Regions from separate parts of the Cupriavidus sp. YAF13 genome, predicted to be linked through region 2. Evidence: predicted binding sites of a transcription regulator. Region 2 holds the regulator's gene; the other holds the start of a gene.
The links. Region 2 encodes FNR, which switches genes on or off when oxygen is low (the NO sensors DNR and NnrR bind a similar motif). Its sites were predicted from a motif close to TTGATNNNNATCAA; they were not measured.
Positions count from the first base shown of each region.

Region 1: the regulator FNR is predicted to act here: its motif matches at 1,396-1,409, upstream of AB4061_RS05265 (universal stress protein).

Region 1 covers NZ_JBFRDD010000004.1:56,621-60,025, reverse strand. Annotated here, with positions in the region: gene AB4061_RS05270 (metalloregulator ArsR/SmtB family transcription factor) at 11-331, opposite strand; gene AB4061_RS05265 (universal stress protein) at 428-1,279, opposite strand; gene AB4061_RS05260 (cobalt-precorrin-7 (C(5))-methyltransferase) at 1,446-2,135, opposite strand; gene AB4061_RS05255 (sensor domain-containing protein) at 2,377-3,405, shown strand, end outside.
Region 2 covers NZ_JBFRDD010000079.1:22,993-26,397, forward strand. Annotated here, with positions in the region: gene AB4061_RS37405 (sulfite exporter TauE/SafE family protein) at 369-1,133, opposite strand; gene fnr (fumarate/nitrate reduction transcriptional regulator Fnr) at 1,432-2,157, shown strand; gene AB4061_RS37415 (hypothetical protein) at 2,244-2,489, opposite strand; gene AB4061_RS37420 (membrane protein) at 2,492-2,710, opposite strand; gene ccoG (cytochrome c oxidase accessory protein CcoG) at 2,781-3,405, opposite strand, start outside.

The sequences.
Region 1 (3,405 bases), on a different contig from region 2:
AGTGGCTCCTTCATTCAGTGGGGCAATACAGGGCGTAAAGCGTTTCGAGCACGGCCAGCACCCGCGCATCGGCAACCGCGTAGAAAATCCGCTTGCCGTCGCGCCGCGTGTTGACCAGCCCTTCCGCGCGCAGCACACCGAGTTGTTGCGACAAGGTGGGTTGGTGGATGCCGAGCAGCGCTTCGAGCTCGCCCACCGACATCTCGCCCTGGCTGAGCTGGCAAAGCAGCAGCAGCCTGTCTTCATTGGCGAGGGCGCGCAACATGGCGGTGGCGTCGCCCGCGGCGGCGCGCATCGCGTCCAGGCTCAGGGAGGGAGAAGCCGCTTGCATGGGTTCGGCAAAGGCCGGGCGAGACCCCGGCCTGCTAATCAATATACGGTCGAATATTATATCAAAAAGTATATTGATTCCAGTCCAGGCCGACCTTCAATGCGACATCAACACCGGAATGCCGGCGTGGCGCATCAGGGTGCGGGTGGTGCCGCCAGTGACCAGTTCACGCAACCGGGCGTGCCCATAACCACCCGCCACCAGCAGGTCGGCCTGCAAGTGCCGCACCGCATCGAGCAATAGCTCGCCGATCCCGTGGCTGCCTTGCACGGCGTGCATGACGCTGGTGACGCCCTGGCGCGCCAGGTGATCGCGCAGGCCGGCGTGCGCGCCGGGCACATCGGGCATGCCGTGGGCCGCCGAGCCGTCATGCGTGCTGGACGCCGCCACCACGGTGACACGCTTGGCCAGGCGCAGCAGGGGCATCGCATCGGCCACGGCCCGGGCGGCTTCCCGCCCACCATCCCATGCAATGGCCACATGCTCGCAGGGCAAATGCCGCACGCCCGGCGGCACCAGCAGCACCGGGCGGCCAGTGTTGAGCAACACATATTCCGGGGTCTGCGCCACCAGCACGGGAATGGTTTCCGGCCCGGGCAGGCGGGCCAGGACGACCACGTCCGCCACCCGCCCTTGCTGGACCAGCGCCCAGCCCACGTCGTCCTCGATGACCCGGTGGGTGAAACCCACGCCGGGCGCCGCTTCGCGCATGGCCCGATGAAATGCAGCGCTGGCTTCGGCGCCCTGCGCCAGCAACTGGCGCCGGGCCAGTTCCGCGTAGTATCCCGCCTCGTCGCCCGCGCCCCGGAACGGCTCCAGCCGCATGCCGGTGGCCGTCACCCCGATCACATGGCCGGCCGAGCGCTGCGCCAGTTCCGCAGCCAGGTTGACGCGATCCGCACAGCCGGGATCCGCTCCGAGTTCGACCAGCACGGTCTTGAAATCCATGATGTTTTCCCTCCGGTCTGGAGACCCCTGCACACGGTTGCAGGCGTTTTTTGCGACTATCCGAAAATGGACTCTACTCCGTGCGCGGAGCAGCGCAAGCGGGCAATGCGGGCGAATTGCGGCAGATCAATGCCGAGAGCCTGCCCCGCGCGGCCGGCGCGCGGAGCTACGCAAGCGGCGGCAGATCGAGCTGGCTGGCCATTGGCGCCAGCGCACGGATCAGCATGATGCTCATATCAGTGAACGCCAGCGTGCAACTGGCCAGCGTGCCACACCAGTGCGCATCGGCCAGCGTCAGGTTCTCCCAGACCTCGACCGGATGCTCGGGCGGCACGCCCTGCGCCACCAGCCAGGCGGCGATATCGCTGGGCATGAAATCCCATGGGCGCGGAATCACGATGGCGTTGCGCTGGTCCGCCAGCACGTGCACCAGATGGCGCTTGAACGGCTCCAGGTCTCCGCGCCGGTGAAAGGTCAGGAAGGTGGTCTCGTCAAAGCAAACCTTGCCGCGCGCGGCCAGCACCTGGGCCGAAGAGATGCCGGGCACGGTATCCACCGGATGGCCGCATGCCCGCTCGACCCGCTCCAGGTACTGGAATCCGCTGAAATGCATGTCGCCCATGAACAGCACCACGCAGCGCCGGCCGCCATGGTGCTCGGCGGCAACCCAGGCGAGCCGCTCCACCTGGTCCTGGTATCCCATGGTGACCACCCGGGCCGCCGCCGGCACCAGCGGCCGGATGACGTCGATGACCGTGTCGAAGCCGGCCACGATGTCGGCGCCACGGATCAGGTCCGCCACGCCGTGGGTCAGGAAGTCGAGGTGCCCGGGGCCAACGCCGGCGCAGATGATCATGAAGAGTCCCGCTTCGATCGATGCAAATGGGGACGGCGCGCGCATCGCCCCGTCAAGACAGGGCGCGATTATGCCAAGCCATCGGCGCGCGAGGCGGGCGCCGGGGGCCGCCTCGCGCAAAAAAAAGTACTTCAGGATCCAGCCATGGATGCCGATACCTGCTTCAGAGCCGAGTCAATGTCCCGCGAGCCCTACCGGGCAAGGCAGGCATTCTCGGTCGTTAGCGACGTTTACCTCACTCATGCCAGATAGAGACAAAGCGCTCAGCATAGCCGACCCCCATCAGTTGTTCCGCAATTCGCTCGAGCAAGCCACCGACGCCGTCTTCATCCTGAACGCGGACAACAAGGTGATCTTCCTGAACGCTGCTGCGGAGGCACTCTATGGCGCATCCCGTACGCAGGTCTTCGGCATGAACGTCGAGGCGCTCGTGCAAAAGCTGCCGGATGCCGACGCGAAGCGCGCCCAGCCCTTGCCCGCCGTCCAGATCCTGAGGCCGGATGGTGAACTTCGCTTTGGCCATGTCGCGGAATCCAGCACCCGCCTGGGCGACGTTACGCTGCGCACGCTGCTGGTCAAGGTGCCCAGCCACCAGGATGCCAGCCGCGACGATCACCCGCTGCTATCCGTCATTGCCGACGAGATCGACAGCGCCGTGCTGGTGGTCGATGCCGACTGGCACATCGTGTACGCCAACGCCGGGCTCACGCGCATGCTGGGCTACAAGCCCAGCGAGCTGACCGGCAAGACCCCGCGCGAGATACTGGCCGGCGAGTTCACCGATCCCGGCGTGATGCAACGCTTGCATGCCCAGCGCTCATCCCCGGGCGGCGAGCGCCACGAGGCCCTGGTGTATGCGCGCAACGGCAGCGCGCTGTGGGTCTGCGCCACCGTCCGCCATCTGGTCAGCGCGACTGGCGACCGGCATCACGCCATCGTCATCCTGTCCGACATCACCCAGCAGCGGACCTACGAGATGCTGCAGCGAAAGGTCCTGCAAGCCATGGTGATGGAGCAGCCGCTGCCCGCCGTGATGGAGTTGATCTGCGAAGAAGTACAACGGGTGGCACCCTCCGTGATCGCGTCCGTGCTGCGGGTGGACGCCGACGGGCGCATGCACCCGCTGGCCGCGCCCGGCCTGCCGCCCGAGTATTCGGCCGCGCTGGACAGCCTGATCATCGGGCCGTCCGTGGGCTCCTGCGGCACGGCCGCCTGGCTGGGCGAGCCGGTGGTGGTCAGCGATATCGCCAACGATCCGCTTTGGGCGGAT
Region 2 (3,405 bases):
TTGCGTCGCGCCTTCCCCCTGATGTGGCGGACCTGTCCGGCGCGGCGTCTATCATCGAACGCGCCGGGTGCAAGAAAATACGGATATCGGGCCTGCTGGCCTATTTCACCCCGCCCTGCCGTAGCTGGTCTTTTGAACCGAATCTTGTGAACCGGACGGCGGATGGGGAACGGTCCCTGGCGCTGATGCCTGCCTTGGTGTTCCTGGCATGCATCCCTGAGCAGCGGATGCTACCTGACGATGCCACGATGAAGTACGCTGCGCGATATCGCTGTTCTTGCGATTGTATGGCATTCCCTGGCAAACCTGCAACCGATTCGCACAGCTACCTCAGCAAGGAAGTGACAGATACACCACGAAACAGCGCTTCAGAAGACCAGACAGAATCCGTGCGCGGCAAGCGTCTCAGGCAAAAGCAGCGCGCGCGCCACCCCGGCCAAGCCAAAGGCCACCACCGCAAGGCCAGCGCCAGCCCGCAACGCCGGGCGCCGCGAAAGCTGCCTGAGATAGCCGGACAGGCCCGAGATCACCAGCAGATTCGGCAGGGTGCCCAGGCCAAACACGGCCATCACCAGCGCGCCCGACGCGGCATTGCCGGCCAGCAATGCCATGGCAAGGGCGCCGTACACCATGCCGCACGGGACCAGCCCCCAGGCCAGCCCCATGCCGTAGCGGCGCAGCAACCGGCCCTGCCCCTGCGCCCGGGCCGCAGCCGGCAAGCGCGCCCCGACGGCGCCAAGGCCGCGCAGCAAGCCGCCCGCGCCACGGGCGGCGAGCCGCTCCAGCCAACCCGTACCCATGGTGCGCCCGCGCAACATCCACAAGCCCGACAACACCAGCATCACACTGCCGATCCCAAACAGCCAGCGCTGCAGCGGCAGGTACTGCGCCCCCCAGACGCCAGCGCCCAGGGCGCCCAGCAAGGCCCCCAGCACCGCATACATGCTAAGCCGCCCGGCATGCATGACAAGCAGTTCCAGCAACCAATGGCCGGGACGCCGGAGCACCGTGGCAGGCACGCGCGCAACGCCGCCCTGCTCCGCCGCCAGCGCGATCCCGCCGCACATGGCGGCGCAGTGCACGCCGCCCAGCAAAGCCAGGGTAAATACGCTGATAAGCACGCCTATGGTCAACTTCTCCTCCCAATCACACAATCGCAACGTCCGGCGCGGTAAAATGCGTCGAACGCGCCCCCGCAGCTCCAAGAGGCGCTATCAACATGAGGCCTTGCGCCCGCGCACACCAGCGCGCTCGCACAACATGACGACGGGCACGGCAAGCCGCGCTGCACAGATAGCGCACTGCCGCAAGACCCGCGCGCCAGGCCGATGTGGATGGCGCTTCCAATCGACGACTCTCAACGTCAAGCTCTCAACTCAATGCGCCTGCCACATCGCGCTTGATTGACTGCGCTAAACCGACAGGCCCCAATTGCTCACCACCATTCCCATTACCGAGATGTCGCCCCGCTGCTCCACTTGCTCGCTCGGCCAGCTCTGCCTGCCCGTCGGCATGTCGCAGCAGGACCTCGAAAAGATGGATACGCTGGTCCAGGACCGGGTGCGCGTACGCAAGGGCGAAACCCTGTACCGCCTCGGCGATCCTCTCACCGCCGTCTACGCGATCCGCTTCGGCACGCTCAAGACCCACCTGACAATGGAAGACGGCCGCTCGCAGATCACGGGCTTCCACCTTCCCGGCGAAGTCGTCGGCCTTGACGGCCTCGGCGAGATGCAGCACGCGTCGGATGCCACCGCGCTGGAAGATACCGAAGTCTGCGTGGTGCGCTTCGGCGATCTCCAGACGTTGTCCAACGTCCTGCCTTCCCTGCAGCACCAGTTCATGCGCCTGATGAGCAAGGAGATCTCGCAGGACCAGGTCATGTTGATCACACTCGGATCGATGCGCGCCGAGGAGCGGCTTGCCGCTTTCCTGATCAACCTGTCCGAGCGCTTGTCCGCGCGCGGCTATTCGGCCTCCGAGTTCGTGCTGCGCATGAGCCGCGAGGAAATCGGCAGCTACCTGGGGCTCAAGCTCGAAACCGTCAGCCGCCTGTTCTCGCGCTTTGCGGAAGCCGGCCTGATCCAGATCCGCCAGCGGCACGTCAAGCTGGTCGACATGGTGGGGATCAAGCAGATCGTCAACAAATCCTGCTGACGTGCTCGTCGCGGGCCGCCCTCGCCCGCGGCGGCACGCCGCGATGCCGCGCCTGCTGGCCTGAACCGGCAAGGCGCGCATCGCAATCACTCCAGCTCGTCCGTGTCCGCCAGCCGCGTGGGCATGGTGTACAGCGTCAAGCCGCTCGACAGCGCGCACAGCACCCACGCGATCAGGAAGCCCACGGTGTAGACCGCCTCCCGCGATGCATCGACCGGCTGGCCGAAGAAGCGCAGGTCGCCGGGATCGACCATGGAGAATACCAGCGCGGTGGTCAGCCCGGCGACCAGGAAAGCGGGCCACAGCACCCACATCAGCCAGCGTAGTCTCATGATCACCTCGCTTGCGCCGCGACCGGCGCTGCCTGGCGTGCCGCGCTGCCCGCCTTCTCGACCACCAGGCCGTGGCGCGCCACCCCTTCCTCAATGGGTGGATCCGGGTGGGTCATAGCCAGCCAGATCGTGACCCCGCAGGCCACCATGGCCACGAACGGCCCACTCATCAGCAGCCACGGCCATGGCTCCTTCCACCAGGGATTGCTTTGCTGCGTCATCTGGCCTCCTCCTCTAGATCTAGATCCCGTATGTTGCGTACGGATTGGTGCATCCAGCGTCCCCGCCGCCTCATAGATTGCGCGGCACGATAAAGCTGGTGCTCTGTCGAATCTCTGCGCCATGGCTGCCCGCGCCCTCGTCGGGCACCGCGGTGACCGTGACCTCGATCTTGTGCGTGCCCTGCGCCGCGGACTCGATCGGCACGCGCACCCGGATGGGAATCAGGCGATTGGATGTGGGTTCCAGGTTGCCGGCAGCGTGATCATATTCCACGGCCAGGCCCTTGAGCTCGCCGCTGCCCGCGCTGACGGCGACGCGCATCGGTGCCTCGGTCGTGTTGATCAGCTGCAGCCGGTACACGTTCTCGATCCAGCGCCCTTCCACCTCACGCCCCAGCGCGCCGCGGTCGCGGATGATATCGACCTTGAGCGGCGTGCGCATGGCCAGCGAGGCCATGAAGCCGGCGACCAGCGCCAGCCATATCACCGAGTAGATCACCGTGCGCGGCCGCACCAGGCGCTTGCGCGCCACGGTCTCGGAGAGCGCGCTGCGCATGGCGTTCTCGGACGTATAGCGGATCAGCCCGCGCGGGTAGGCCATCTTGTCCATGACCTGGTTGCAGGCGTCGATACACGCGCCGCAGCCAATGCAGTCGTACTGCAGGCCATCTCGGATATCGATGCCAGTGGGACAG